Regions from separate parts of the Paenibacillus sp. MT124 genome, predicted to be linked through region 2. Evidence: riboswitches for the same ligand, from Rfam matches in the RefSeq annotation. Region 2 holds a riboswitch; each other region holds the start of a gene.

Region 1 (10,354 bases), 710 kb from region 2:
CTTGCGTCAGCAGCTGGAGATGGTTAGGCAGCGTGAGGCTACAACCAATTCATTGTATGCGCTCAGCCGCCAGATGACGGCTGTTACAGATCTGGATACACTGGTCCATCATATTGCGAAGCAAGTATCACACACACTGGGTACCCAGGCTGCCGTATATCTGCCTGATGCTCATGATGAGCTGAAAGTAACAGCATCTGCCGATGACCTGGGAACCGCAGTCTGGGGTGGAGAGGAATCAGAGATTGCGATTGCCAAATGGGTGTACAGGAAAGGCGAAACTGCGGGGAAAGGTTCTACCAGTCTACGGGAATCCTCCGGTCTATACGTTCCCTTGCGTACGGAAGATCAGATACATGGCGTGCTTGCCGTTCGTATGAAGGCCAGTGATATTCAGGAGCAGCGGGAACAGCTGCAATTGCTGGAGGCCTGTGGAGGGCTGGCAGCCAGTGCGATCGCTCGCGTCAAACTGGCAGAGGAAGCAAGGGTGGCACAGATGACTGCCGAATCAGAGCGCATTCGCACGGCTTTGCTGGACTCTGTGTCCCACGAACTGCGAACGCCCTTAACGACGATCATTGGATCCGCTACAGGATTGATCGAGAATGACGCCATCTTTACCCCGGAAGACCGGAAGGAGCTGACGGGCAATATTCGGGATGGTGCCATGCGCATGAACCGATTGGTGAGCAATTTACTGGGCATGGTGAAGCTGGAGAGCGGTATGCTGCAGCTGCGCAGGAAATGGTGTGACGTCGGGGACATGATCAGCGTGGTGTTAACGCAAGTAAGGGAATTCAGCAAGCATCGGAGCATTCGTGTGGATTTGCCGGATCAACCGTTATTTATATGTGGAGATGAAGTGCTGCTGGAACAGGTGCTGATCAATGTGGTCAGCAATGCCATTAAATATTCTCCTGACTATAGCGAGATTGTCCTCACTGTTACGAGGGATGAGAGAAACGACACGTTGACCATTGTGGTAGTGGACACTGGCGTAGGTATTCCCGATGCCGACATGGAGCGGATTTTTGAAAAGTTTTACCGGTCGGAATCCTCTCGTCATGTGACGGGCACAGGACTGGGACTGGCTATATGCAAAGGGATTGTTGAAGTTCACGGAGGAACGATTGAAGCAGATCACAATCCGGGAGGCGGAACAAGAATGAGCATCTGTTTGCCCATGGAAGCGCCGGAAGCATTATTTCCCTATAGAGGACAAGGAGAGGTTGAGTAACATGACGGCATCGCAAGGGGCACGCATATTGGTTGTAGATGATGAACCACAGATTCGCAAACTGCTGAAGGTGACCCTGCAGGCTCATCAATTCGAGATTCATGAATGTGGAGATGGCGACGAGGCTGTCATACAGGCGAGCATCGTTCATCCGGATCTGATCATACTCGATCTGGGTCTGCCGGGGATGTCCGGGATGGACGTGCTGCATCGCGTTCGCGAATGGACACAGGTGCCCATTATTGTACTGACGGCTAAGGAGCGCGAGGAAGACAAGATTGCTGCGCTTGACGGTGGGGCCGATGATTATGTAACGAAGCCGTTTGGCATGGGTGAACTGGTTGCCCGGATTCGGGTTGCACTTCGGCATGTGGCGAAGACAACCGATGAACCAGTGCTGCGTTTTGGGTCTCTCACTGTAGATCTGGCACAAAGGCAGGTGGAGCTGGACGGTTTGCCGATCAAATTAACACCCACAGAGTACGATATGCTCAAGGTTCTGGCCTCTAACGCCGGAAAGATCATTACCCAGCGCCAGCTGCTGCAACAGGTATGGGGCGGGCATCATCACGAATCTGATAGTCATTATCTGAGGGTTTACGTGGGTCATCTGCGCAAAAAATTAAAGGAAGACCCTACGCGGCCGCGATTCATCCAGACCGAGCCAGGAATTGGCTATCGCTTTTTGCTTCAGGATTAGTTTGGAAATGTAATAAGAATCCCATAAAAAAGCGCCGGAGCCTCCTGAATTTACAGAGGTCTTCGGCGCTTTTCTAATCATCAATGAAATAAAAATGATCTTTTGCTTTAGGATGTATACCTTGGCAGCCAATCCCCATGAGCCTCAATCAGTTCATCGCACATGGCAACGATGTCATCAATGGACAGCTCGGCAGCAGTGTGCGGATCCAGCATGGCGGCATGATAGATATGTTCCTTTTTGCCCGTCATGGCCGCTTCAATCGTCAGCAGCTGGGTGTTGATGTTGGTACGGTTCAGTGCCGCCAGCTGTGGGGGCAGGTCGCCAATGTAAGTTGGGCTGATTCCGGATCCGTCCACCAGACATGGCACCTCGACACAGGCCTCACGAGGCAGGTTGGTAATCAGGCCGGTATTCATTACATTACCGCCGATTTTGTATGGACGGTCCGTTTCCATCGCTTCCATAATGTGCGAAGCGTATTCACGACTGCGGGTATGTTCAATATTTTCGCTGGCAAACAGCTTCTCGCGCATTTCCTTCCATCCTTCAATCTGGTTCACGCAGCGGCGTGGATACTCATCCAGCGGTATGTTGAAGCGTTCGATCAATTCCGGATAATTCCGTTTGATAAAGTATGGATGATACTCGGCATTATGCTCGGAAGACTCCGTTACGTAGTATCCAAAACGATTCATCAGCTCGAAACGCACCATATCATGATGCTGCTCCTTCTGTTTCTCCCTCGCCAGACGTTTAATCTCCGGATACAGATCCTGGCCATCTCTCGTTACTTCCAGCAGCCAGGCCATATGGTTGATTCCTGCCACTTTTGCAACTACGCCTGTCTGATCCATTCCCAGTGCTTCAAACAGGTGAGGCACACATACCTGCACGCTGTGGCACAGACCTACCGTTTTGATTCCTCCATGCACGTTCATGACATTGGTGAGTACGGCCATCGGGTTGGTGTAATTCAGGAACCAGGCGTCAGGACACACTTCCTGCATGTCCCGGGCAAAGTCGAGCATGACCGGAATGGTACGCAAATTACGGAAAATACCGCCAATGCCGAGGGTGTCGGCAATCGTCTGACGCAGTCCGTATTTCTTCGGTATTTCGAAGTCCGTAATTGTACATGGATCATATCCACCCACTTGAATGGCGTTAATGACATATTTGGCACCGCGCAGCGCTTCTTTGCGGTCGGTATATTTTTTTACAGAACAACGGCTTCCGAGAGAACGACCCATACTGGTCAGCAGTCGCTCCGAATCATTCAGCCGCTCGGCATCAATATCAAACAAGGCCAATTCAAAATCCTGCAGTGCTTCAGTCATCATGACGTCACCTAATACATTTTTGACAAAAACGGTGCTGCCTGCACCGAGAAACGTAATTTTGTTCATCTCAAGTCCAGCCTCCCTGAATAATGGTGTACCCCAACTATAGGCCGATCCGGCTTATATAACTATGGTTCAACCTCTCCCATACATGGCATAATCCCATTTTTGGTCCCGCTTTCAGCTGATATTTCCCAGGTTCACCTGTTATAATTTAAAATGAAAAAATAGATGCGGAGGAAGGGAAGGGGTGGGAGGATGACACCGATTGAGTTTAATGTGATGCCCATGGACTGGACACAGATGGAGCTGGTGCTGTTGTTTTTCGGCTGGCAAGCCTGCGATCCTTCTCATTATTGGGGTCCAGGGGTGCGAGATTCCTATGTGGTTCATTACATTCATGAGGGATGGGGAACGGTGCATATGGAGGATAAGGAATACCGGCTGACCCAGGGTCAGGGCTTCGTCATTCTCCCGGATACCATTATCCATTATGAGGCCGATGCGAAGGAGCCATGGACGTACTCTTGGTTCGGGTTTAAGGGCGTCCATGCCAAGACATTTATGCAGAGGGCAAAACTGAGTTCGGCACATCCTGTATTTGATGCCAGAGATCCGAAGGTCATGGATGGTTTGTATGCAGACATGACTCAGGCCTCATCACGCAATGGCGGAGATGTTTTTAGCCAGAGTCTGTTATACCGTTTAATTGCCGAACTGATATCCTCCTCCCCCGATGAGGACAAGCCGCAGAGGCCCCTTTCCACCAAGGATGAATACATCAGACAAGCCGTCCAGTTTATGGAGAACAGGTACAGCCAGAAGACGTCCATCCTTGATATTGCGCAGTCCGTTCGCTTGGATCGTACGTATCTGTCCGGTCTTTTTAAGGAGAAGTACGGGAAGTCGCTTCAGGCATTCTTTCTTGAATACCGGATGAATCGTGCGGCAGAACTGCTGCAGAGCTCGACGCTTTCAGTCAGCGAGGTTGCCCACTCCGTGGGATATACCGATCCGCTTTTATTTTCCAAGATGTTCAAGCGAGTGACAGGAGTATCCCCCAAAGAATCAAGACAACGAGGTTAGCCTGCAGAGCTGTTTCAAATTTGAATAAATGCTTTGATCATTATCTGTGAGCCAGCTATACTGGTACAGAATGCATTTCAATTGAATATGTGGAACTGGGTGCTTTACCTTCGGGTAGAAGCTTAATAGGGAAGACCGGTGTGATGCCGGCGCGGTCCCGCCACTGTAACAGAGGAGTTATGCAGCGTTATGCCACTGGTTTAGACCGGGAAGGTGCTGCAATGACGAGGATTCTGGAGCCAGGAGACCTGCCTAGTTTAACAACACAGTAGTACCTACGGGAGATAGGAAGGTGTTTAGAGAGCATGATTTTTTCTGAAAATCTGTTTATTTAAGACGTCCTTATCCGGTACTAGCGGAGAGAGACGTCTTTTTTGATATGCATGGACAAGTCACGTGCGGGATTGGAGATTGGGGAGAGGATGTCAGACATGTGAGTAGATATATTGTGAAAAGATTCATTCAACTGGCAGCCGTGTTATTCGGCATTTCGTTTCTGACGTTTCTGCTGACCTATCTGTCTCCGGGGGACCCGGCAAGGCTTATGCTCATGTCTACAGGGGTCACACCGTCGGACGAATTGGTACAGCAGGTGCGTGTCCAGCTGGGACTGGATCAGCCATTTTGGATACGCTACGGAACCTGGCTGGGACAGGTGCTTACCGGAGATTTCGGAACGTCCTATAAATACGACAGGCCTGTGCTCGACATTCTGCTGTCCAGGCTTCCAGCCACGCTTCGGCTAACAGGAAGTGCCCTGCTGCTGGTCATTCTGATTGCGTTTCCACTGGGGATTTTGTCGGCTGTCTACAGAAACAACGTGCTGGATTACGTCATTCGCCTGTTTTCGTTTGCAGGGCTGTCCATGCCCAGCTTCTGGCTCGGGATGCTGCTTATGTTGGTATTTGGAGTTCAACTCAAGCTGCTGCCTGTCATGGGAAGTTCGGGCTGGAACAGCCTGATATTGCCGGCATGCACACTGGCGTTACCTCTGATTGCCCAATATATCAGGCAGATCCGTACGGTGATTCTGGAAGAGATGTCCCAGAACTATGTAACGGGGGCCAGAGCCAGAGGCGTGAAGGAGAGAGTCATTATGATGCAGCATATTTTACCCAATATATTATTGCCCATCGTTACGCTCATGGGCATGTCTACAGGCGCCCTGCTCGGCGGGGCAGCCATTGTGGAAAGTTTGTTCGTATGGCCGGGTGTAGGGCAGATGGCGGTGGATGCCATCTTTACAAGGGACTATCCCCTGATTCAGGGCTACGTCATCTGGATGGCAACCATCTATGTATTGCTGAATCTGATGGTTGATCTCTGGACACATCTGCATGACCCGCGGATTCGACTGGACGTGGATGTCTAGGATGAGAGAATTTAAGCTTATTTTGACACAGCATCGCTGGTTCACGTTTCTATGTTCACTGACCCTCCTCTGGGTCATTCTCGTCATGATTGCGCCGCTGCTCGCACCGCATGATCCACTGGCAACGAATTTTGCCAAGGTACTGCAGCCAGCCAGTTCGGAATATCCGCTTGGAACCGATCAGCTTGGACGCTGCGTGTTATCCCGTATCCTTTACGGGGCCAGGACGTCGCTTCTGCTTACCTTTATGATGATCGGAATTGTGTTTGTTCTTGGTGTAGCCATTGGTGTTATCGCAGGTTTTGCCCGTGGTCTGACGGATACAGTGCTGATGCGGTTATCCGATACGCTGATGGCCTTTCCAGGATTAATCTTCGCTATCGCAGTAGTGGGGATGCTGGGGCCAGGCCTATTTAATACGGTAATTGCCCTGGCTGTTGTTTGGTGGGCGAAGTATGCACGACTGGCAAGAAGTCTGGTGATCTCGCTTCAGCAAAGGGAGTATGTCGCTGCGGCAGCCTTCAGCGGCGCACGGAAGATTCAGATCATCACCAGAACCATCCTGCCCAACATGCTGTCTCCTCTCATCGTCATGGCGATGATGGATGTGGGCGGCATGATGTTATCCATCTCAGGCCTGTCCTTTTTGGGGCTGGGTGCCCAACCTCCTGAACCGGAGTGGGGGGCGATGCTGAATGAAGGCAGACGATATTTGCAGACAGCTCCGTGGCTGTTAATTTATCCGGGACTTGCGATTTTTTGCACGGTGATCATTTTTAATTTGCTGGGCGACAGTCTGAGGGATGTGCTGGATCCCAAGAAAAAGGCAGCTTAACAGGAGGAACGGGAATGAATTCGAGATATGGAAAAACGCTAACGCTTACCGTACTGTCATTATTGGTTTTATGTATTATCACGGCATGTGGCCAAACCACAACAAGCACCTCCACCTCATCATCATCTGGCGAAAAGGCGGTAGAGGCTGATAAAGGCAGTGCAGGTCAACCGACTCATCTGAATGTAGCGCTATTCTGGCTTGGAAGTAATCTGGATCCGGCAGAGGAGTGGAACGGCTGGACCCTTACACGGGCAGCAATAGGAGAGACCCTGATTCAGTTTGACGAAAATATGAAATTGGTACCGAAAATTGCGGATCGCTGGGATCGTATTGATGATACGACATGGCATTTTCATATCCGGGACGGCGTAACGTTCCATAATGGAAATAAGGTCACAGCAGATGCGGTGAAGAAGTCCATTGAACGTTCCATGGAGCTGAATGAGAGAGGACAGTCGACCTTGCCGGTAGCTTCCATGACTGCCGAAGGTCAGGATCTGACCATTAAAACAACTGAGCCTTATGCATCCCTTCTTGGCAATATTGCTGAACCCCTGTTTGTAATCGTGGATACGAGTGCGGATACGTCCAAATTCAAGAGTGAGCCTATCGCTACAGGGCCGTTTATGGTCACAGGCTATACCCCGGATCAGGAGATTCAGGTGAAAAAGTATGACGGATACTGGGACGGGGCAGCGGATGTGGATACCATTACATTCAAATATATCAAGGATGACAGCACGCGTGCCCTTGCACTGCAATCGGGTGAGATTGATGTAGCCAGCAACGTGGGACGAAGCAGCCTGGCATTATTCCAGGATCAGAGTCAATATACGATTGATGAAATCCCGAGCCTGCGTACGCAGTTTGTATGGTTTAATACGCAGAATCCGCTGCTGAGTGAACCGGACGTACGGCGTGCAATCTCGTACGGCATAGACCGCGAGATGTATGCAAACACACTGGTGGGCGGTCAGGCGGCCAAAGGACCGTTTACCTCGGCTCTGCCTTTTGGCTATGATCAGGTCAAGGGGTATGACTATGAACCGGAGACAGCCAAGAAGCTGTTGGATAAGGCTGGTTACATGGATGCGGATGGGGACGGTATTCGGGAAAAAGACGGACAAAAGCTAACGCTTCAATTGATTCTCAATTCGGCTTATGAATCGGACTCCATTGTGGCTGCTGCAATGCAGTCCCAGCTCAAGGAAATTGGAGTTAATCTGGAAATGACCTCTTACGAGGATCTGACTGATCACCAAAAAAGCGGGAACTACGATTTGGCGCTGACCAGCATTAATACAGGGATTACCGGAGATCCCCAGTATATTCTCGACTTTTATTTCAAAACGGGAGCAGAGTGGAACGTAGGTGGATACAGCAATCCGAAGCTGGATGCGGTGATTCAGCAGCTGCATTCCGAATTCGATGTGGAAAAAAGATATGAACTGGCTGCAGAAGCCCAGCAGATGATTCTAGATGATGCGGCATACATGTTTATTACCTATACTCCAATTAACATTGTAAGCAAGAGCAACGTTCAGGGTGCGACGATGTATCCGATCGACTTTTATCTCCTGGATCGTAATATTCAGGTTGGGCAATAATGAGCAACTTGCTGGGTGTAGATCGGCTTTCTGTAGCATATAAGAGCGGTTCACCTGCACTGCAGAATGTATCGTTCACAATGAATGCCGGGGAGATTATCGGAATCGTGGGCGAGAGCGGAAGTGGTAAATCGACGTTGCTTCGAGCTTTGCTCGGCATGCTTCCAGACGGTGGGCAGTATGCCGGGGGAGACATTTTTTTTCAGGGGAAATCGATATTTAGTTTTTCGCAGAAGGAATGGGGCCGCATACGCGGCAAGCGGATGGCGATGGTTTTTCAGGATAGCGGTTCTTATCTGAATCCCATCCGTACAATAGGAAGTCAGTATATCGAGGCAATCCGTACACACGTTGAACTATCGAAGAAAGCTGCCTATGACATGGCGGTGGACATGCTCTCACAGATGGGACTGGATGACCCCGAGCGCATGATGAGCATGTATCCCGGCCAGCTTAGCGGAGGCATGAAGCAGCGAACGGCAATTGCCATGGCGGTAACGATGGAGCCAGAACTGCTGCTTGCCGATGAACCGACCAGTGCGCTGGATGTAACCACTCAGGTTGAAGTGATCAAAGGATTGACCGACCTTCGGGCAAGTCAGGGAACAGGGATGATCATTGTGACGCACAATATTGCCGTTGCAGCCCATATGGCAGACTACATCGGTGTGATGCAGAACGGGTCATTGGTTGAGTTTGGACAAACTTCAAGTATAATTACAAGTCCACGTCGTGTGTATACCCGCGAGTTGCTAGCTGCAGTACCTGAATTGGAGGGGAACACGGATGGTAGATGAGAGGATACCCGTTCTGGAAATGAGGAATTTAAGTAAAACCTATGAATCCAGGGGCCAGGGAGCCCATTCAGCATTGCAATCGATCAATCTGAAGCTCTATCCGGGTGAATGTCTGGGAATTGTAGGTGAGAGCGGAAGTGGCAAGAGCACCTTGGCCAAATGCGTGACCCATCTGGAAAAGGCAACCTCCGGGCAGATCATCTATCGTCAGCAGGATATTACTCTGATCAGAGGAGAGGCTTTGCGGCAGCAGCGCAAGCAGATTCAGATGGTTTTTCAGGAACCTTCGGCAATTTTCAATCCCCGCATGAGGGTAGGATCGTTTATCCTTGAGCCTTTATTGAATTATAAACTGATCAAACGCAGGCAGGGGGAAAAGGAAATTCATCGTTTGCTGGAGCTGGTGGGATTGCCAGCTGCGATTGCTGACAAGTATCCACACGAAATCAGTGGTGGGGAGCAGCAGCGAGTGGTTATTGCCCGGGCGATTGGATTGCAGCCGGATGTGATTATATTTGATGAGGCTACCTCGGCACTCGATGTTTCCATTCAGCAGCAAATGTTGAATCTGTTGGTCCGATTGCGTGAAGAGACAGGGATCTCATATATCTTCATATCGCATGACCTGGCCGTGGTGCAGCAGGTTAGCGATCGCACTGCGGTTATGTACAAGGGTGAAGTCGTTGAGGTGTTAGAAAGTGCACAACTAACGCGTAAAGCCAGTCATCCTTATACACGAAACCTGATGGCTTCGGTGTTGTCAGTGAAGGAGATCAAGGATAAGATGCGAGAATATACCCTGCAAGGCATCACGGGTTGAGTTGTAAGGTGTATTGTGGTCTTTATAATTAAGCGAAGAAAAAGGATTATTCCGGGTCATGGTGGTGACGGCCGGAGTAATCCTTTTACTGTATAAGGAGTATAAGAAATCATGAACTGTTGTTGAAAAGTACTACAATGTAAGTAAACCGATGTACGCAAACCGATCTATTAAAACCAATATACGTGAGCATGGGGGACTCAGCCGAGTATTAAGCATCGCCTGATATTTTTTTTAATGTGGCACTTGGGATTGGAAGTCGTTTCGGCTCGACCGATTGGCATGGTAGAAGACAACATCCCCGTCTTGGATGGGCCAAGTATTGCCTTCAGTATTGACCGGATTGTTCTGAAAACCCTCCATTTGCCACTGATTCATCAGAGGTGCATAGATGTACTGGAGATGAGGCGCGTCAGTATCGCCATCTCGTAGACTTTCAATATTGAAGTTGACTACGATATACCCATTTCTCAGAAACACAGCGGACTTTTCATCCAACTGGTTTTGTCTCGCAAGTGGCTCCAAATTCGTGCCTTTCGGCACGGCATATACAT
Region 2 (10,354 bases):
GGTTCTATGTCACCCACTTGAGCAAAACCTTCTTTATTACGGTTTGGCTTACCCATTGGATCCAACAGTACTTGCCGCTCCCATAGATCTTTGTTGCATATCGTCATTTCGGTCGAACAGTTGGAAAGGAGGTATTTGATGAATCAGGGAGTGACTGGCCGGCAGCTAACGCTGCTAATCTTACTTCTGAGTGTAACAGGTACACTGATTCAACCCCATGCACAGGCCATTTTCTATGCCGAACAGCATGCTTATCTATCCTATATCCCTGTGTTTCTGATCATGCTTGCATCCATGTGGATGTTAAATCGTGTCCAGAGCCGGTTTCCCGATCAGGATCTGTTTGAGTCTTTGGTCGAAAGATTTCCTTTTTTGGGTCGGGTGGCGGGCTTAATGTATATCATGTTTTTTCTTTTGATATTTGCCCGTGACATTCGGCTGATTGGGGATTACGTAAGTATAACCTTGCTTGAGACGACACCCATTTCCATCATCGTGTTGTCTCTTCTAGTCATGGCTGTGTTTATCGTAAGGGGAGGACTTGGATCCTTAATTGGGATGTCAGAGCTTTACATTACTCTGTTCCTGTTAAACTCGGTGGTCGTTCCGTTCATGTTGATTCAGCAAGTTAACCTGGAAAATCTGATGCCGTACTTCGATATTGATGCAGCAGGTGTGGGAAAAGGAAGCTGGTACATCTTTTCCTTCTTCGGAGAAATGATCGCATTACCTTTTGTTATCAAGGGAAGCGACTTTCGTTTCAGATCCGTGACATGGGGGATAACGATTGGTGCCTTGCTGATGATGCTAATTATGGTTGAAACCATTACATCCATAGGTGTGCCTATCGCATCCCGGTTGGTATATCCATCTTATGAGCTTGCCAGACAACTGCAGGTTAGTGATTTTTTGGACCGATTTGATCTGGCTCTAGCAGCAGTTACCATGCCAGCAATGATTACAAAGATTGCATTTGACCTGTATTTTATCTGCTGGGGGCTGAAGCGGATGATTCCCAAGGTATCCGGGAAGCTCATGACGGGTCCGGTGGCGCTCGTAGGATTCGTATGTGCATTTTGGTTCTTTAAGAATGCGATTCAGCTGTTCCGCTTCACGCGGGAATGGACATGGATTGCCATTGTTTTTGAGATAGTGTTCCCCCTCGTGTTCTTTGTGTTTCTTCGTCCACGAAGAAAGGAAAAGGGATCCTCACACCGAGAAGAAAAGCATCGGGATACAACCAACAAACAGTATGAACAGGAGAAGAAAAGACGCGATGCCGACCAGGAGGGTGAAACAGGAAAGGATGAAATGCAGGGGGGCGAGCTTCAGCCTTCCTGATGCCAATCATAAAAAATCGTTATAGAAGAACACGCCAAATGATATGAAACAAGGTTTCCCTCCATGAAACTACCCTGTATACTGTAGTCAAACGAATGACGTTCGGACGAACGAACTGGGGGGAAACATGAATGGCTCAACATTTGGCAGGTATACGTGTAGCACTGACGGGACCGCGTAAATCCAAGGAAATGGCGTTGTTAGTTGAGAAAATGGGTGGTATTCCACTCGTGCGGCCAGCACAGGGAACGGTATTCCTGGATGATCGGAATATACGCAATGGTCTCGTCTCCTTGATCTCTGATCCGCCCGACTGGGCGGTATTAACTACAGGCATGGGACTGGATGCCATATTTGAAATGGCAGAGGATATGGACATAGCTGGTCAACTGCTGGATGTCTTGTCGGAAGCTTCCATTGCAGCCAGAGGATACAAAACGGTGAACTCACTTCGCAAGCGTAAGCTTGCACCGCTGGTCCGGGATGATGACGGCAGTACGGACGGGCTAATCCGAGAATTCGCGCTACATGATCTTGCCGGCAAAAAAGTCATGCTCCAGCTTCATGGAGAAACTGCGCCGAAGCTGGTCAACTGGCTGGAAGAACAGGGTGCTGAAGTAAGACAGGTTCTGCCTTATCGTCATGTACCACCGGAAGAGGCCGAACTGGAACAGCTTTTGAATGAAATCGTGCAGCATGAAGTTGATGCTGTAGCATTCACCAGCGGCCCCCAGGTACGGTTTCTGGCAGCATACGCAGCTTCCCAAGGTAAGCTGGAACAGATGCAGCAGGCTTTCCGGGACGGTGTGATTCCTGCATCTGTAGGTAAAGTGACTGCAAACGCCATGCGTGAAGAGGGGATTGAAGCACGAGTTGTTCCGGAGGAAGAAAAGATGGGAGCACTCATCGTTGAGCTGGGACGATATATTGCTGCAGCACACGCAGATCAATCCTGATAAGCAGATCAGGATGCAGGTCTGTTAATGGATCCGGTAAGATCGTTATGAGGGTTTCGCAGATGGATACATCATTCAAGTTCTGATCTGTTCTGGATCAGAACTTTTTTCTGTTTTGTCTGAAAATAGAATCGTGGACAAACATCATAAGCATGGACATTTTTTCCTGAGCGGTGTTATGATGAAAGCAATATCATTCATGAAAACAAGCAAGGTGCTCTTGCGTCGAGCAAGAGGTAACAGGGAATCGGGTGCAAATCCCGAGCGGTCCCGCCACTGTAATGGGGAAGCCCTTTTCATCCAAGTCACTCGTAGATCCGGGGAAGACAGAAAAGGAAGCTGATGATCCAGAGCCAGGAGACCTACCTTGCATGTGTCACCGAACCCTTCGCGGAAAGGAGTGGTGTACGAAGAATCAGGAAACGGGCGAACAACCGGTTCGCCTGGCAGGCCCTTTGCGGCCATGCAGCCACAGGTCTATCCTCAATAGGGCCGTGGACTGTCTTCTTGAGTGTACGTACATGCGTATCCCATCCGTTATAAGGATGGGATTTTTTTATTTTTTACAGTCCATCCGGAACTGGATTTAATCGAACATGCCGCGAAGAAGAAGGTCGGTCAAGCCGTCCTTTTTCACGTTTTGGAATAGCCCGGATAAGAAGGTTGAGCTGCACAGAGCAACTCCATAATCAAGAGCTCAAATACAGACCACGGCTGAAGAAGCGATGATATAGATGTGATTGACGTGCTAAGGGTGAACAGGGAGATGGAGGAGGAGAAGCAATGCAGAGTCAAGGAAAGCTGCTGATTATCGGATTTGGCCCAGGAGCGATGGAGCATATCACCACACGGGCATTGGAGGCACTACGGGAGAGTGAGGTCATCATTGGTTATAACACTTACGTTGATCTGATTCGTCCACTCCTGGACGGACAGGAGATTGTACGGACAGGCATGACCGAAGAGGTAAGCCGGGCACAGGAAGCGGTCAGACAGGCCGAGATGGGCAAAATCGTTGCAGTAATCTCCAGTGGCGATGCAGGTGTATATGGCATGGCCGGACTGGTGTATGAGGTGCTGATGGAGCAAGGCTGGAAGCCGGGAACCGGCGTTGGCGTTGAGGTTATCCCGGGTGTATCTGCCATTCAATCCTGTGCTTCCTTGCTGGGTGCACCCGTGATGCATGATGCATGTACGATCAGTCTGAGTGACCACCTTACGCCATGGGAGACGATTATTCGACGAGTTGAAGCAGCAGCATCAGCTGATTTTGTCATTGCTCTGTACAACCCTCGCAGTGGACGCCGGACACGCCAGATCGTGGAGACGCAGGAGATGCTGCTGCGTTACCGTAGTCCCCAGACACCGGTGGGGCTTGTAAAAAGTGCCTACCGTGAACGTCAAGATGTTGTGATGACCACGCTGGAAGACATGTTGAATCATGATATCGGCATGCTAACGACCGTGATCATTGGTAACTCCTCGACCATGATGTACGAAGGACTCATGGTCACACCGCGCGGATATCAGCGGAAATACACACTGAATACCGCGGAACAGCCGCTCAGACCGCATGAGCGGCTCCGCACGGAAGCGGAGCCTTGGTCGCTCGGCGCGATGGAGGCCCGTTCTGCCGCTGCAGCTGATGCAGCAGGCACGGTCCGCGACATGCAGACCGCGCAGCCGGCTGCGGAACCAGCCCTGCGCGGCGCCAGCGCCAGTACGGGCATGGGACCGCAAGGGGAGCGGGGCGCTGGCTTGCCTGCTGCTCAGCCAGCAGGCGGCAGCACCGCAGTGCTTGCAGCCGAGCCTCCTGAAGCGGTGGAATGCGCACCTCGTGCTGCCTTGGCGGTGCCGCGTGCCGGTGCGGCCGAACTGGCTGCCGAGGCGCTGACGCGGCTTGCGGCAGGCGGCAAGCTCGCTGGCGAAGCTGCTAGCCGCTGGCTGGATGCGGCTGGGTCAGGCGTGCCAGCCGCGACGCCGCAGACTGCAGGGGCAGCTGCTGTGCGGACAGCACCCGAGCCGGGACGCAAGGCACCGCTGTTCGAGATTGGCGTGTCACCTGGCGTCGGCAACAAGAAGTTTACTGCAGCCCAGATGGCGCTGCTGGCGCAATGTGCCAGTGAAGAAGGCGAGCTGGAATACACGCCGGAGCATCAGATTATTTTGCGGGTACCGACCTTTGAGCCGGATCAGCTGGTAGAAGAACTGCGTGCAGCGAATTTCATCGTGGTGCCCATCGGTGACGTTATCAAGGTGAAGGCCTGTGACTTCTGCAATATGGAGAAGGATGATGCCGTTCCGATGGCCAATCATTTGCAGGCTGTTATAGGTGGACTTGGTGCGCCGAAAGAGACCAGCGTGGCTCTGAATGGCTGCGGCATGGCATGTTACGGTGCTGTACTGGAGGACATCGGAATCGTCTACCGCAAGGGCGGGTACGACCTGTTCCTTGGCGGCAAGAAGTTCGGACGAAACGCTCACCCTGCCCAGCCGGTAGCCGAAGGGATTCCAGGTGATCAGATTGGCGGGATTGTGGAGCGTATCGTAGCGGAGTACAAGGAAAAGGGACACCCGAATGAGAGATTCCATAAATTTTTCAAACGCGTTGGAATAATCCAAGGCTTCCGTCACGTCGATGCGCCTGTGACCGTGGAAGTAAACCCGGTATGCGGCGACTAGGGATCACGCGAGTGTTGTTACCATCTGATATTTTTTAACCGCGTTTGTAGTTATACCGAAAAAAATCCCTTTGCACTTTTATATAGATCGAAATGATTGGGTAACCAGGTTACCCAGCGTGAAAGGCTCGTTTACCAAGTAAGCACAACCTAAAATTGAGATGCCTGGTCTATGGATCAGGCGGGGGAGGAAGAAGCCATGATGAATGCCATTTTGCTGGTTGGACACGGCAGCCGTGATCCAGAGGGAAACCGGGAGTTAATGGAGTTTGCACGAGCGGTAGCGGAGAAAGCGCCGGAGAATACCGTGGTAGAGACCTGTTTTCTGGAATTAACAAGACCAAGCATTGCTGAAGGCGTTACGGCTTGTGTAGATAAAGGGGCAACGCGTGTCGTATTGGTGCCGATTATTCTGTTTGCTGCGGGCCACGCCAAAATTGATATTCCGAATGCCATCGACCGGGCCAAGATTCGTTATCCGCAAGTGGAATTTGTATATGGGCGTCCGATTGGCGTACATGAGAAAGTCGTTCAAATTATGCAGACTCGCCTGCAGGAAGCTCAGCCTGTTCTTGTTACCGCCCATCAAGGCGGCGCAGCAGTGGCCGCTCCGCCTGCTCCTGTTACGGATGAAGAGACAGCCGTACTTGTCCTTGGACGGGGAAGCAGTGACCCGGATGCCAACAGTGATTTCTTCAAAATGACCCGGATGTTGTGGGAAAAACTTCCTTATAAGTGGGCTGAAAGCAGCTTTATTGGTGTGACGCAGCCTTCATTCCCGGATGGATTGCAGCGTTGTCTCCTGCTCGGGGCGAAGAAGATCGTCATCATGCCTTATTTTCTGTTCACAGGTGTGCTGATCAAACGCATTGATGAGATGACCGCTGAATTTGCTGCGGCCAATCCGGACATTCAGGTAGAGATCGGTGGATATTTTGGATTCCATCCCAAATTGGTGGAGCTGGTATTGGAACGCGCGAACGAAGGGTTGAATGGACGGGTAGCGGCCAACTGCGACAACTGCCAATTCAGACTTGAGGCTGCCAAACATCATCACCATCACCATGATCACGATCACGGGCACGATCATCATCACGACCACGATCATGACCATGACCACCATCATCATGATCATGCACACGATCACAGTCATGACCATCATCATGACTACGACCATTTGCACAGCCACGATCATCACGCACATGATCACGACCACCATAATGAGGAGCATCATACTCACGAACATGCCGTGAGCAGCCGTGAAGCATCCCTGGATTATCATCATGACCACGACGGTGAACTTCATCATTCGCATCATGACCACGACGGTGCGTTGCATCATCAAGATGAAGAGGGCGGAGACGGAGAGAACTACTCACCAGAAGATGCAGGGCATGCTCAGATCGCAGCTGCTTCGGAGCGGGTGAACCGTCCATGATCTTGATGTTATGCGGTACAAGTGATGCGCGGGAATTGGCTGTACAGATTCAGCAGCAGGGGATGGACGTACTCACATCGGTTGTAACCGAGAGTGCAGCGCACAGTCTGTCTGAGGCGGGGCTGCCGGTTCGAACCGGCAGGCTGACGATAGAGGCAATGGTCCAGCTTGTCCGTGAAAAAGGAAGCCGTGCCATAGTGGATGCAAGTCATCCCTTTGCGGAAGAGGCCCATGCCAATGCCATGGAAGCAGCTAGACAGGCAGGAATTCCTTATATCCGTTACGAGCGGACGGGACTTGCTTACGATGACCATCCGCTGCTTCATGTCGTGCCTTCCTATGAAGAGGCTGCTCTTAAGGCGAAAGAAATCAAAGGTTCTGTCATGTTAACGACAGGAAGTAAAACGCTGCAGATTTTCACCAAGCATCTGCTCGGCGATCCTGACATTCGTCTCGTTGCCCGTATGCTTCCGCGTCTTGACAATATGGAGAAATGCGGTGAACTGGGTGTGGAACAGCGCAATATTATTGCCATGCAGGGACCCTTTTCCCGTGAAATGAACGAAGCATTGTACAAGCATTACGCCACCACCGTTATGGTGACCAAGGAAAGCGGCAAGACGGGGGCTGTAGATGAGAAGATTCAATCAGCACTGGAGCTTGGCATTCAGGTTGTATTGATATCCCGCCCAGAGGCCGAATTCGGAACGGTGTTTGATGAATTTGAAGGCGTACTCTCCGAGTTAAAGCGCGTATTGATGGAGTAGGACGCCCCAATAGATCAAATTGGGATAGACCCATTTTGAATCATATTACGATTGAAGGAGTGAGTGCATATGGATTTCAAAACGGAATTTAAACCTTTAACTGTACAGCCCCAGGAGATTGAGGGGAAAAGCTTCGAAATGATTACCGAGGAGCTGGGTGAGCACCCGTTCACGGAAGAACAATATCCCGTGGTACAGCGTGTCATTCATGCCTCAGCTGACTTCGAGCTTGGTCGCAGCATGGTTTTTCATCCGGATGCCATCCAGGCAGGAATTGCAGCCCTTCGTGCAGGACAATCCGTCATTGCTGACGTACAGATGATCCAGGCTGGAGTAAGCAAGGATCGTATTCGCGGGTTCGGCGGAGATGTGCACGTGCATATTTCCGACCCGGATGTGATGGAGGAAGCGAAGCGGTTGAATACAACGCGGGCCATCATCTCGACGCGAAAAGCAACCAAGGCCTACGAGGGTGGAATCTATGCCATCGGTAACGCACCGACAGCATTGCTGGAGCTGATCCGTTTGGTAAAAGAAGGCGAAGCTAAGCCAGGCTTGATCATTGGTATGCCAGTCGGATTCGTATCGGCAGCCGAATCCAAGGATGAGCTGCGCAAGCTGGACATCCCGTTTATCACGAACATCGGCCGCAAAGGCGGCAGCACCATCGTGGTAGCTGCCCTGAACGCGATCTCGCTGATGGCAGTGAAGGTTTAGTCGCTGTTTCAGCCTACACTGAGCGTATCTACAGCGTCCTAGAACATCCTTGAGCGTACCGAGCAGGGAGTACCAGGGCAGCGCTAACGAACCTCAAGAGCCTTATATCGCAGATAATTATAAGTTATAAATTCTAACGAACCTGAGTGAAGCTATTCTGCTCAAAGCCGACAAAAACGGTGGGGACATCGGCTTTACTTTGAAGTAACCACGCTACGATTCGTTAGATTTTCAGTGTGTGGAAATTGGCTCGAATAACGCTTCCTGAGTTCGTTAGAGTGTAGCCATGATCAATTGAAACGGAGCGAATGTTGGAGCATGCAGGGTACAAAGTGCATGAGGTAGATTCAATCCTTAAGCATCGCTCAATTGCTAAATTGTAAAGGCATGAACCGTAAACTTGGTAACTACATTACCAAGCTATCTGCTAGTAGCATGGAATGTCCAGTTACCCATAATAACCTCATGACATTGTTTAGCTCATGAGGCTTGATCACGAACTTTGTTAGGTATGCAAAGACGCAGGGAGTAGCGAAGGAGACGGAATCGATTCTGTAGAAGCGACAGCGTTCGCCTTTGTCTCCGGAATTCTCCCTATACATAAGGGAATCAAAGAAATCTGGAGACAACAGCGATCGGAAGAACGATCCGTACCCGTAGCGGCTACCCGTAGTTTTCGCAGCCAAGTGTCATCTACTATGTAATGTGATAAGAATGGACGGGAGGTTCAAAGCCATGGAAAAGAAACGCATGAAAAGCGGGGAAGCACCCGATCCGGACAAACCGATGCGTTCCGGCTTCACCACAGGAGCCTGCGCTACGGCCGTTGCCAAGGGGGCCACGCAGCTCCTGTTAACCGGGGTTACTCCTGCACAGGCTGTGGTTTCATTGCCCGCGGGCTTTGACCACTCGTTCGAACTGATCGAGCAGGAACTGATGACGGACGGCACGGCTACCTGTGCCACCATCAAGGATGCCGGGGATGATCCGGATGCTACGCATCTGGCGAAGATCATCGCACATGTATCCTGGCGTGAGGAGCCCGGTGTGGAGCTGGATGGTGGAATCGGGGTAGGTCGTGTTACCAAACCCGGCTTGCCTGTTCCTGTGGGTGAAGCGGCGATTAATCCCGTTCCGCGACGCATGATTACCGAGGCCGTGACCCAGGTGCTTGCCGAACATGGGACAGCCAGGGGTGTGAGGGTCGTCATTAGCGTGCCGGACGGCGAAGAGATTGCCAAGAAGACGCTGAATTCGCGTCTCGGCATTCTGGGCGGCATCTCCATTTTGGGCACACGTGGCGTGGTCGTTCCATTCTCCACCTCCGCGTACAAAGCAAGTGTGGTACAAGCCATTTCAGTTGCGCAGGCATCTGGCTGTGATCACATTGTGTTGACGACAGGCGGCAGCAGTGAGAAATATGCGATGAAAATGATGCCCGATTTGCCTGAAGAAGCCTTCATTCAGATGGGGGACTTTGTCGGGTTCGCCATCAAGCACGGGAAGCGACTGGGCATGAAACGTATCAGCCTGGTGGGGATGCCGGGCAAATTTGCCAAAGTGGCTCAAGGTGTCATGATGGTGCACTCCAAGAGTGCGCCGGTGGATTTTGGATTTCTTGCGTCCGTGGCCCGCGAGACCGGGGCTGGAGATGAACTGGCGCAAGCGATCGAGGAAGCCAACACGGCGACTCAAGTGGCCGACATGATGACTGAAGCGGGGTATTTACCCTATTTTGAAAAGCTATGTACATATGCCTGTAGGCACTGTCTGGAGCATGCCGGAGGCGGAGTAACGGTCGAAGTGGTATTGGTCACGATGAAAGGAATGGAATTGGGGAGGGCGGAAATCAGTGAACTGGACGACAGCAGCTGGAGCAAAGAATCATAGAGTCCGTATCATCGGCGTAGGTGAAGAGGGTGCGGCAGGATTGACGGCGGATAGTCTGAATCTGATTCAGGAAGCGGATGTACTGGTGGGCGGCGAACGTCAGCTGCAGTACTTCCCAGCATTTGCGGGAGAGAAACTCACGATTAAGAGCGGATTAAGCGACTTGGTTGTGAAAATAAAAGCGCTGCAGGACACGCACAATATCGTTGTGCTTGCCTCGGGAGATCCGCTGTTCTACGGCATCGCCGGGTATCTTGCGCGTAAGCTGGGCCCGGATCAACTGGAGATCCGGCCTAATCTCAGTTCGCTGCAGCTGGCATTCGCCAAGCTTGGCGAGAGCTGGCACGACGCCGTGCTCGAAAGCGTGCACGGACGTCCGCTCAAGGGCCTTGCACAGCGCATCGATGGCAAAGCCAAAATTGCGCTGCTCACGGACGAGCATAACAGCCCCGCTGCGATCGGGGCTTATCTGCAGCAGTTCGGCATGACCGAGTATGATGCCTACGTTGCCGAGAACCTCGGCGGGCCAGACGAACGTGCCCGTCATTACACCCTGGACGAGCT
Region 3 (10,354 bases), 1.9 Mb from region 2:
ATTTGAGTTTCTCTCCTTTTATCTGTATCTTAATCACGAACGAATGGATCCATCATTACACCAGATCACTCCAAACGCAGAATCATCTTTCGATCACTGCTATCCCTAGATTTCTTTGAGTCCCTTATGTAAAGGGGAAAATTCAGGGATAGCTTATGCTTCCGATGCAGCTTTCTTTCAGAAAGCTTTTAGGCGAACGCTTTGCTTCTCCAGATTGATTCAGCTTTTTCCGTTAAAGTGTAATAAAGGAATTTGTTCTAAAACTATACTTACATCTAAATCTATTCTTCCAGGAAAACGAGGCCGATAAAGTCCTCCAGCTCCAGGTTACCGAAGTAGTGTTTCACATCAAGGTCTTCAAGTGCCGTACGTACCTCGGATTCCTCATAACGCTTGCCGCGCAGCATATTTTCGATATCCGCTACATCGCCTACACCGAAGAAGTCACCGAAGATTTTGATATCCTCGATTCGTCCATCCTTGATGTTCATGCGCAGATCGATAATGCCGACAGGGAATTTGCGGGTATGCTTCACATTGCTCTCGGGAGACAATCCATAGTTCCAGTCCCAGTTGCTGTAACGTTCAGCGGAGATTTCCTTGATCTTGTCCCAATCCTTCTCCGTGAGTTCATATTGGGGAACATCCTGCGGCTCCATACGGAAGATGTGGCGTAACAGCTCGTCCCGGAATTGTTCGATGGTCAGGTTGCTGTCAATCAGATCCCGAATGTTGGCGACCCGGCTGCGTACGGATTTGGTGCTCTTGGATTTGAATTTCTCGGGATTAACATTCAGGGATGCCTGAACATGATCCAGATTAAGGTCAAACATGAGCGTTCCGTGACTGAACATGCGTCCGCGGGTGGAGAACTGGGCATTACCCGAGATTTTCTTTTCCCCGACTTGCAGATCGTTGCGTCCGGTCAGCTCGGCATTCACACCAAGCTCCTGCAGAGCTTCCACGACAGGCTGGGTGAACTTGCGGAAGTTGTGGAAGGATTGTCCGTCATCCTTGGTAATAAAACTGAAATTGAGGTTGCCCAAATCATGGTAGACTGCTCCGCCTCCGGAGAGACGACGTACAACCTGCACACCGTTATCCTGAACATATTCGATGTTAATCTCTTCGATAGTATTTTGGTGTTTTCCAATAATGATGGAAGGGCGGTTAATGTAAAACAGCAGATAGCTGTCATCCATCGGCAGATGCTTCAAAATGTATTCCTCAATTGCGAGGTTTACAGAAGGATCTGTAATGCCCTGGTTATCAACAAACAGCATGGTCATTCCTCCATTAATGTATGTGAGGGACGATGATCCCTTATGTAGTGTTGCGCCTGCGAATCAAAATTCCTCTTCTATTGTAATCGAATTGTCGTTTGGACACAAAGGAATTGAAGCAGGGAATGCATGGTTTAGGCAAATCAGGATTGACCCGTAACAGTTACGCCATCCATAATAAAAATGACATGCAGAAAGGATGACGGACAAAAATGAGCGGTATCATTGAAGTTTTTGGACATGGTGGTGACGTGGAGACTGCTGCGTCAAGATTTGGCGGGAGTCCTGAGGATTTCCTTGATTTTAGTGCAAACATTAACCCTCTGGGTCCACCCAAGGATGTTCTGAAGGCGTTGGAGCAAGGGATGCGGGCGATACTTCGTTATCCTGATCCTGCACATCGGACATTCAAATCCTTGCTTGGGGAACGCCTCGGCCTGTCAGAGGAATATATATCTATAGGGAATGGAGCTGCGGAAAGCATGGCTCTGATCCTGCTCGGACTCTCTCCCCGGAAGGTGGGCACAGTGGAACCGGGGTTCTCGGAGTATCGTTCATTGTCCAAGCAATTTGGGGCAGAAATGCATCATGTTCTGGGGCAGGAGGAGCTCGAATGGCGAGCAGCTCCCGAAGATATCGAGAGGCTGATGGAGCAGGTGGACCTGCTGTTTCTTGGACAGCCGAACAACCCCAATGGAGTACAGTATCCGGTTGAAGTATTGCAGCGGCTGGCCCGTCATGCAGAGAAGACAGATACTGTCCTGGTGATCGATGAGGCATTTATGGATTTCATTCCTGAAACGCAGCGACAATCCCTGGCTTCCCGATTACAGGATTACCCACAGGTGATCATCATTCGCTCGATGACCAAATTTTATGCCATTCCGGGTCTTCGGCTTGGCTATGCGATTGCACGCCCGGATCTGATTCGTGCCATGACGGAGAAACAGGTAACCTGGAGTGTCAACGGACTGGCACTGATTGCGGGAGAAGCCTGTCTAAGCAGCGGGGAAGCTTTTGAACGGGAGACGTTGAAACTGGTGGCGCTTGAACGAGAGAAACTGGCATCCGGCCTGGAAGCCTGTGGATGCGAAGTGACACGCGGGGAAGCGAACTTCTTGCTGGCACGTGTGCCGCGGCCATGGACAGCGGCAACCATACAAGCGGCTCTGGGGGAGCGGGGAATTCTGATCCGAAGCTGTGCCATGTACCCTGGACTTGGGGAAAGACATATCCGACTGGCAGTGAAGGACGCGAAGTCGAATCTTCGTCTGGTGAACGAAATGAGAAGTGTGAGCGGACAGACGAATCCGGTGCCAACGGGCGGGGGGGCGGAGTAATGGCATTGCCATTCTTGCAGTACTTTACCCATGCAAATGCAGAGCAAAATGAATATACTTCTTCTGCATGGCCCGGGTTAACCATCAGCGCACATGAACGCCATATTCGAGCATCGATCCCTTACCGGGTAAACGCCATTTCGAGTGCCGTGTACGGCGGGGGTATGATCGAGCTGGATCGCATATTCAATATTTATGTAGACAGGCATTATCGTTGTGAGTACCCGCCGCGTGATATTGCAGACCTCCTGAGAGGGTGGGAGGAACGCACAACAGCGTGTGCCGGATTGCTAACAGCCGTTAAGCTTGAGCACACATCGGTTCAGGAAGTTGTGGGCGATGAAGCAGGGATCTTGTGCTGTACGACAGCAGGTGTATCCAATGCTGCGCGTGCAGGCTCCGCAAGAACCGTATTTAATGCTGCAGGGAACATAACTAGCCCAGAGGGCATAGCAGCAGAGTCACCCTACACTCCCGGTACAATTAATATCATGTTATGGATCAACGGCCGCATGACGCCCGGAGCCATGGTCAATGCCATTCAGACAGCAGTGGAAGCCAAAACGGCAGCGCTCTCGGATTGCGGTGTAATGGATGCGGAAAATGGACTGACTGCAACAGGAACGACGACGGATGCCATTGTGCTTGCCACGAGTCAGGGGGAGGGGAAACCACTGATCTCTTACGCAGGTACAGCCACAGTAATTGGGGCAGGTATTGGGCGTGTTGTCTATGATGCCGTTACCGAAAGTTTGCAAGCTGGACAGGCGTGGAAAGAGAGGAATAGCAAGCGATGATATCTCTGAGTCAATGGGCGGACTGGCCCATCTGGGCAGGAATGACAGGGGCATGGATTATTTTGGCAGCATACATACTGGATCGCCTCATTGGAGATCCTCGCTGGATTCCCCACCCGGTAATCGGCATCGGGAAAGGAATTTCTGCACTGGAGCGGACCATACGAAAACGAGTGAGCAGCGATCAGGGGCTGAAACGGGCAGGGCTGCTATTTCCGATCGTCATTGCGGGTGGTTCATTGGTGCTTACTTGGGGAGTGTTATACATCCTTGGACTTGTTCACCCGGTGGTTGCCGTTATCGCTGAAGTGGTACTGATTGCCACCACCATTGCTTCCAAAGGACTGAAGGATGCAGGCATGGAAGTGTATCGTCATCTGAGAGAAAGGGATTGGCCAGCGGCAAGACGTTCCCTTGGTATGATCGTGGGGCGGGATACAGCGCATCTGGATGAACCGGAAGTGGTGAGGGGAACCGTGGAGACTGTGGCGGAGAACATCGTGGATGCCATCGTTTCACCGCTGTTCTATGCCCTGATTGGCGGTGCCCCGCTTGCGATGGCCTATCGGGCCGTCAATACGCTGGATTCCATGATTGGTTATAAAAATGAAAAGTATTTGCATCTTGGCTGGGCCTCTGCTCGTCTGGATGATTGGGCGAACTGGATTCCGGCGCGGCTTACTGCCTGGCTGCTCATTACAGGTGCATGGTTCATGAGATTAAATGCAAAAGGCGCTGCACGCATGGTTCGTCGGGATGCCAGATTGCACCCAAGCCCGAACAGCGGATTCCCGGAGTCTGCCGTTGCGGGAGCGCTGGGTATCAGGCTTGGCGGGCATAACGTCTACCACGGCGTGGCTTCTTTTCGAGCTTATATGGGTGATCAGACACGACTGATGGAAGCAGAGGATATCGTGCGGACCACGCGTTTGATGTTCTGGTCGGCGGGAGCTTTTGTGCTGTTATGCTGGTTGGTAACGTTCGGCATCTGGACAGCAGGAGGTGCACTGTTATGGAAGTAGAATCCGGGAAGCGTGGAACTGAAATGCGGGAGATCATGTTTATCCGTCATGGGACAACTTCTTGGAATGTGGAAAAGAGATACCTCGGACATACGGATATCGGTCTCCTGCCGGATGCAGAGCGGGAACTGGCGCCGCTTCGCCAGTCCATTCGCGGGATCACATGGGATGCACTGTATTGCAGTGATCTGCTGCGCTGCCAGCAGACCGTGGAACAAATCGCTCCGGTACAAGCAGGAGAAGCACAGCTTGATCGGCGTCTGCGTGAGATTGATTTTGGGCAATGGGAAGGGATGACTTACGATGAGCTCAAGGACAATCCGCTCTACCGGGATTGGATTGATGCACCGCAGGATGTGACGCCACCGGGCGGTGAGCCTTGGCAGGCATTTGCTGCGAGGATCGACTCCTTCGTGGAGGAGTGCCTTGTGTCCGTTTCGCCAGGGGAACATTCCGAAGAAAATCATGTTCCTGCGGTTGCCGTAATTACCCATGGCGGTGTCATTCGGTATGCCATGTCACGCCTCATACCAGAACTGGGATTCTGGGATACGCAGGTCATTCCGGGGCAAGCAATTAAGGTTCGGCTTGAAAAAAGGGGAAATAGCTGGGTTTCAAGCAGGGTATCTTTTCCGTGAATCGGGTTGTAAGGATGTGCAATATAACCTATAATCACAACAGAAGTGTGACTTCAGCATGAATACATATCTCGTTATGCGCTTAAGCGCTGATGGATGGTACATGCTCACTTGAATGGTTACAATATCAGCGACCACGGGTCCCTTGTGCGAGCAAGAAGAGCTCATCGAGTTAATGCAAACGATGAACGGCACAATGGGTGAAATAGGGAAGCCGGTGTGAATCCGGCACGGTCCCGCCACTGTAAATCAGGACGAACAGTCCTGTAAGTCAGGTTACCTGCCCTGGACGTACAAACCGGTGTTCCTTCGAGGAAAGGACAGCGTTTCGGGCAATTCTATGTGCATGAACAGCGGGTACGCTGTAGATGTGCAGATCGCCATATGCGAGACGTCATCCCTGATCCTGACGTAAGGATCGGGGATTTTTTTGTTCATATAGGATGAACCTGTAAGCTTTACACTAGACCACTACGATTGCAGTACCATCTTCCGATCGCTGTTATCCCCAGATTTCTTTGATCCCCTTATCAAAAGGGGAAATCCGGTGATAAATGCGAACACTTCGTTTCTTCAGATCGGTTCTGCACTCTCCGTTAACGTGTAAACGCTGCAGTTCAAACCTTATATAGGAACACCAAAGTATGGGGAGTAGGAGTTTGAGCATGTTGCAAGAAATAGTACAAATAGAGAAGGGGAGAATGAACAGAATGAACATCAAGAATTGGAAAGGCATGGCGTCCCTGCTGACAGCAGCGATGCTCACACTGGCTTTGGCTGGATGTGGAAATGCAACAACGAACGAGGGAACAGGTACAGCTACGCAGCAGCCGGCACAGGAGCAATCCCAAGGCCAGGAGCAGACGGATCTCAAAACACAATATCCACTTACGGTAACGGATGCAACGGGTGAAACCTTCACGTTTGAGAAAGCGCCAGCCAAAATCGTATCCGTGTCTCCGGCAGAAACCGAGTCATTGTTCGCGCTTGGACTGGACGAGCAGATCGTAGGTGTATCCGACTATGACGATTATCCGGAAGCTGCAACGAGCAAACCGAAAATGGGCGGTGTGTCGAAGCCAAATGAAGAGTCAATTATCGCAGCTGAAGCAGACATCGTATTTACAGGCATCTCCATGAGCGAAGAGGCTGTGACCAAGCTGCGCGAGCTGGGTATCACCATTTTCAAAACAGATCCGAAATCGATAGACGATGTCATGAACAACATCGAAACGTTCGGCAAAATCACGGATCATCAGGAGCAGGCACAGGAGCTCATCACGAAGATGAAACAGGACGTGGCTGACGTAACCGAAGCGGTCAAGGCTGTGAAGTCGGAAGATCAGAAAAAGGTATATGTTGAATTCTCCCCGGGCTGGACTGTGGGTAAAGGCGAATTCATGGATGAACTGATCACGGTAGCCGGTGGGATCAATGTTGCTTCCGACCTCGTGGGCTGGAATGAAATTAACGAAGAGAACATTATCGCTTCCAATCCGGATGTCATTCTGTACGCCAATGATGTTATTGATGAGAACTCCAAAACATTGGATCAGATCATCAAAGAGCGCAGCGGCTGGGATCAAATCACGGCGGTGAAAGACGATGCAGTCATTGGCCTGGATGCCAATCTGCTGAGCCGTCCGGGCCCACGTGTAACGGAAGGTTTGAAAGCTGTTGCCAAAGCGATCTATCCTGACCTGTTCCAATGAGTAAAAAGCTGGCAGTGTACGGAACAGCTGGAATTCTGCTGCTTGTGCTGACTGTGCTGATCTGTACGGGCATCGGTTCAGTGGCTCTGCCTGTCCGTGACATTGCAGGCATTCTGCTTCATCACATGCCATGGATCGGAGACTGGATCACGCCCGACTGGAGTACGGCAGCCGAGCAAATTATATGGAAGGTCAGGTTCCCGCGGGTACTGCTTGCTGTACTCGTGGGTGCATCGCTGGCTATCGCCGGAGCGGGCTTCCAGGGGGTTCTTCGTAACCCGCTGGCAGATCCGTTTACGCTTGGCGTATCGTCTGGCGCATCGGTGGGCGCTGCTTTTCTGATTTTCTTCGGATTGCAGTATGCACTGATCGGAATCTGGACCTTGCCGCTCGTTGCGTTTCTGACGGGCGTGCTTACATTATGGTTTGTACTCGCCCTGGCTCGTGAAGGGCGAAAAATACCTACGCACAGCCTGATTCTGGCTGGTGTGGTGATGCAAAGTTTTCTGGGAGCGGTGGTCTCCTTCCTGTCGACCATGTCGAAACAGACGATTAACGAAATTATATACTGGACGATGGGAAGTCTGGCTCTGCGTGGGTGGTCGTATACGGCCATCCTTTTCCCGTATTTTATACTGGGTCTGATTTTCCTCTGGAGCCGTGCCCGTTCCTTGAATGTTCTTGCACTTGGGGAACGGCAGGCTGCACATATCGGTGTCCAGGTGGATGGGTTGAAGCTATCCGTCCTTGCCGTAGGAACACTGCTTACCGCCGGGGCTGTTTCGGTTTCGGGTGTCATTGGATTCGTAGGTCTTGTTATCCCGCATATTCTTCGGCTGATTGTTGGGCCTGACTATCGTTTGCTGGTTCCCTTGTCCGCGATTGGCGGAGCCATCTTCATGGTATGGGCCGATACGATTGCACGCTCCCTGCTGGCACCGACCGAAATTCCGCTTGGTGTGGTGACGGCCTTTGTCGGAGCTCCTTTCTTCGCGTATCTGCTGCATCGGAATAAAAAGCTGCGAAAAGGGGTGATGCCATGAGTACAAGCATGAGTACAAACATGGGTACAAGCGTTACCCCAAAGGATCCACTGATTGAAGTTGCTGGAGCAGGCAAAATGTATGGAGAGCACCGGGCACTGCATAACGTGGACTGGCGTGTCACAGAAGGCGAATGGTGGGGTGTCGTTGGTCCAAACGGAAGCGGGAAATCAACGCTGCTCCAGCTCATTGCAGGAACCGAACAGCCTGGCGCAGGCAGCATTCGGATTGCAGGGCGGGAGATTACCTCATACACTCGCAAAGATCTGTCCCGCATGATTGCGGTGCTGCAGCAAGATGGCCTGCCTGCCATCTCTTATCCCGTCCGAGATGTGGTGGAGATGGGACGTTATCCTTATCAGAATTGGTTAGGCAGGGAATCGGCGGATGGAGCAGCCGTGGTGGACCGGGTACTGGAAGAATTGGGTCTAACCGAAATGGCCGACAGGCCGCTCGATGCACTCAGTGGAGGGCAGAGGCAGCGGGTTGCGCTCGCCAAAGTCATGGCCCAGGAGCCCAAATTATTATTGCTGGATGAGCCAACCACATTTCTTGATATCCGATATCAATTGCAATTCATGGAGCTATTATCTTCCTGGCGGCAAAAAAACAAGATTACCATTGTCGCTGTGCTGCACGATCTGAACCTCGCTGCGCAATTCTGCGATCAGATTCTCGCTCTGCGTGAGGGCATGTGCGTAAGCAGTGGAACACCACATTCGCTGATGACGGAAGAGAACATTCGGGATATATTCCGGGTGAGCCCGGCAATGGTCAATCATCCCGATACTGGATTGCCGCAATTGTTGCTGCGGCGAGAACACGAGTGAATGAAAAGCGGGGCAACCCTATATTTTGATGAAGGAAGTGCTGGCGGTATGAATAATGAACAGACGTTGGAACAGTTAATCGATCGGATCGTGGGTCCTAATGAAGAAGTGGCGGCAGAAGCCTCGGCACATGTGGATTCATTAACGAAACCGCCCGGCAGTCTGGGCAAACTGGAACAGCTGGTTATTCGACTTGCGGGGATAACCGGCGAGGCTCGGCCTTGTCTGGATCGCAGGGCCGTCATTGTTATGGCTGCCGATCACGGCGTCGTTGCCGAAGGCATCAGTGCGTTCCCGGCAGAGGTAACGCCGCAGATGGTTCATAATTTTCTGGCAGGAGGAGCGGCCGTCAACGTTCTAGCGCGCCATGCAGGGGCAGATGTCATCTGTGTGGACATTGGCGTGAATGCCGATCTGGAACACCCGGACCTGGTCTCCCGCAAAGTACGCAAAGGTACAGCCAACATGGCGCAGGGTCCAGCCATGAGCCGTGATGAAGCGATCCAGGCGATTCTTGCCGGAGCCGAGGTTGTGGCTGCTGAAGTCGCCAAGGGAACTCAATTATTTGTCACCGGTGAAATGGGTATCGGAAATACTACAGCGAGTGCCGCAGTCATGTGTGCTTTAACCGGAACGGCACCCGCATCTGCGGTTGGTCGGGGAACAGGGATGGATGACGCAGGTTTACAGCGTAAAGCTGCTGTAGTCAGCCGGGCGCTTAGTGTGAATGCACCGGATGCAGACGATGCCCTGGATGTGCTTGGCAAAGTGGGCGGATTGGAAATTGCCGGACTGACAGGTGTCATCCTTGCAGCGGCAGCTCATGGCTGCCCTGTGGTGGTGGATGGGTTTATCTCCACTGCAGCAGCACTGATTGCGAGACAGCTTGCTCCGGTCAGTGTGGAATATATGATTGCTTCCCATACCTCGCATGAAAGTGGACATGCTGCGCTTCTGCGCGAACTTGGCCTCAAACCGATGCTGGATCTGGACATGCGGCTGGGTGAGGGAACAGGTGGTGTGCTCAGCCTTCATTTGATCGATGCGGCTTGCCGTATTCTGAATGAGATGGCCACATTTGCAAGTGCTGGTGTATCGGGAGGCTCGAATGAGAATGGGCGCGCGGATGACTCATCGACAGCTGCTTCGACAGTTCGGGGAGAGGTATCTCCATGAGCGTACTTGTAACGGGCGGGGCAAGGAGCGGCAAAAGCTCCTTCGCCGAGCGTCTCTGCATGCAGCGCTCCTCCGAGGCCTGGTATGTCGCAACCGCACAGGCGTATGATGATGAGATGCGTGAACGGATACGTCTGCATCAGAATCAGCGGGATGAAGTTGGGTACCTGTGGCATACCGTGGAGGAACCCTTGGCACTGCCAGAACTCATTACAAGAATGGGAGAATCGTATACAGGATCGTCAGCTCCGACCATTTTGGTGGATTGCCTGACGCTCTGGTTGACCAACGTCCTGCTTACCCATGAGCAAGAGCCTGAGCAGGTTGTTCTGGATCATATGAATGCGCTGGTAACCGCCATCAAGTCCTATCCCGGGCTGCTTGTCCTGGTTACGAATGAAGTGGGGGACGGCATTGTACCGGAGTATGCGCTTGGCAGAAGATATCGGGATCTGGCGGGCATATTGAATCAGCGAGTTGCTGCCATTAGCCGCGAGGTTTTCCTGGTAACGG

What was found. Region 2 has a riboswitch for cobalamin ahead of cobJ (precorrin-3B C(17)-methyltransferase). Riboswitches for the same ligand answer to the same signal wherever they lie in the genome.
Region 1: another riboswitch for cobalamin. It lies ahead of nikB (nickel ABC transporter permease); the one in region 2 lies ahead of cobJ (precorrin-3B C(17)-methyltransferase).
Region 3: another riboswitch for cobalamin. It lies ahead of AC3RCI_RS06820 (ABC transporter substrate-binding protein); the one in region 2 lies ahead of cobJ (precorrin-3B C(17)-methyltransferase).

What each region holds. Positions count from the first base shown of each region.
Region 1 covers NZ_CM179500.1:263,282-273,635, forward strand. The annotation lists gene AC3RCI_RS01230 (ATP-binding protein) at 1-1,237, shown strand, start outside; gene AC3RCI_RS01235 (response regulator) at 1,239-1,937, shown strand; gene AC3RCI_RS01240 (alpha-glucosidase/alpha-galactosidase) at 2,045-3,346, opposite strand; gene AC3RCI_RS01245 (AraC family ligand binding domain-containing protein) at 3,539-4,366, shown strand; cobalamin riboswitch at 4,447-4,636, shown strand; gene nikB (nickel ABC transporter permease) at 4,800-5,738, shown strand; gene nikC (nickel transporter permease) at 5,740-6,573, shown strand; gene AC3RCI_RS01260 (ABC transporter substrate-binding protein) at 6,588-8,183, shown strand; gene AC3RCI_RS01265 (ABC transporter ATP-binding protein) at 8,183-8,980, shown strand; gene AC3RCI_RS01270 (ABC transporter ATP-binding protein) at 8,970-9,800, shown strand; gene AC3RCI_RS01275 (DUF5704 domain-containing protein) at 10,035-10,354, opposite strand, start outside.
Region 2 covers NZ_CM179500.1:6,038,936-6,049,289, reverse strand. The annotation lists gene AC3RCI_RS27345 (hypothetical protein) at 1-86, shown strand, start outside; gene AC3RCI_RS27340 (GerAB/ArcD/ProY family transporter) at 139-1,341, shown strand; gene AC3RCI_RS27335 (uroporphyrinogen-III synthase) at 1,473-2,297, shown strand; cobalamin riboswitch at 2,493-2,681, shown strand; gene cobJ (precorrin-3B C(17)-methyltransferase) at 3,081-4,979, shown strand; gene AC3RCI_RS27325 (sirohydrochlorin chelatase) at 5,181-6,416, shown strand; gene cobK (precorrin-6A reductase) at 6,413-7,183, shown strand; gene AC3RCI_RS27315 (precorrin-8X methylmutase) at 7,253-7,900, shown strand; gene AC3RCI_RS27310 (cobalt-precorrin-5B (C(1))-methyltransferase) at 8,636-9,790, shown strand; gene cbiE (precorrin-6y C5,15-methyltransferase (decarboxylating) subunit CbiE) at 9,753-10,354, shown strand, end outside.
Region 3 covers NZ_CM179500.1:1,473,648-1,484,001, forward strand. The annotation lists gene AC3RCI_RS06790 (Cof-type HAD-IIB family hydrolase) at 1-2, opposite strand, end outside; gene lplA (lipoate--protein ligase) at 282-1,283, opposite strand; gene cobD (threonine-phosphate decarboxylase CobD) at 1,505-2,623, shown strand; gene AC3RCI_RS06805 (adenosylcobinamide amidohydrolase) at 2,623-3,420, shown strand; gene cbiB (adenosylcobinamide-phosphate synthase CbiB) at 3,462-4,442, shown strand; gene AC3RCI_RS06815 (histidine phosphatase family protein) at 4,433-5,080, shown strand; cobalamin riboswitch at 5,253-5,381, shown strand; gene AC3RCI_RS06820 (ABC transporter substrate-binding protein) at 5,791-6,792, shown strand; gene AC3RCI_RS06825 (FecCD family ABC transporter permease) at 6,789-7,835, shown strand; gene AC3RCI_RS06830 (ABC transporter ATP-binding protein) at 7,832-8,665, shown strand; gene cobT (nicotinate-nucleotide--dimethylbenzimidazole phosphoribosyltransferase) at 8,714-9,841, shown strand; gene cobU (bifunctional adenosylcobinamide kinase/adenosylcobinamide-phosphate guanylyltransferase) at 9,838-10,354, shown strand, end outside.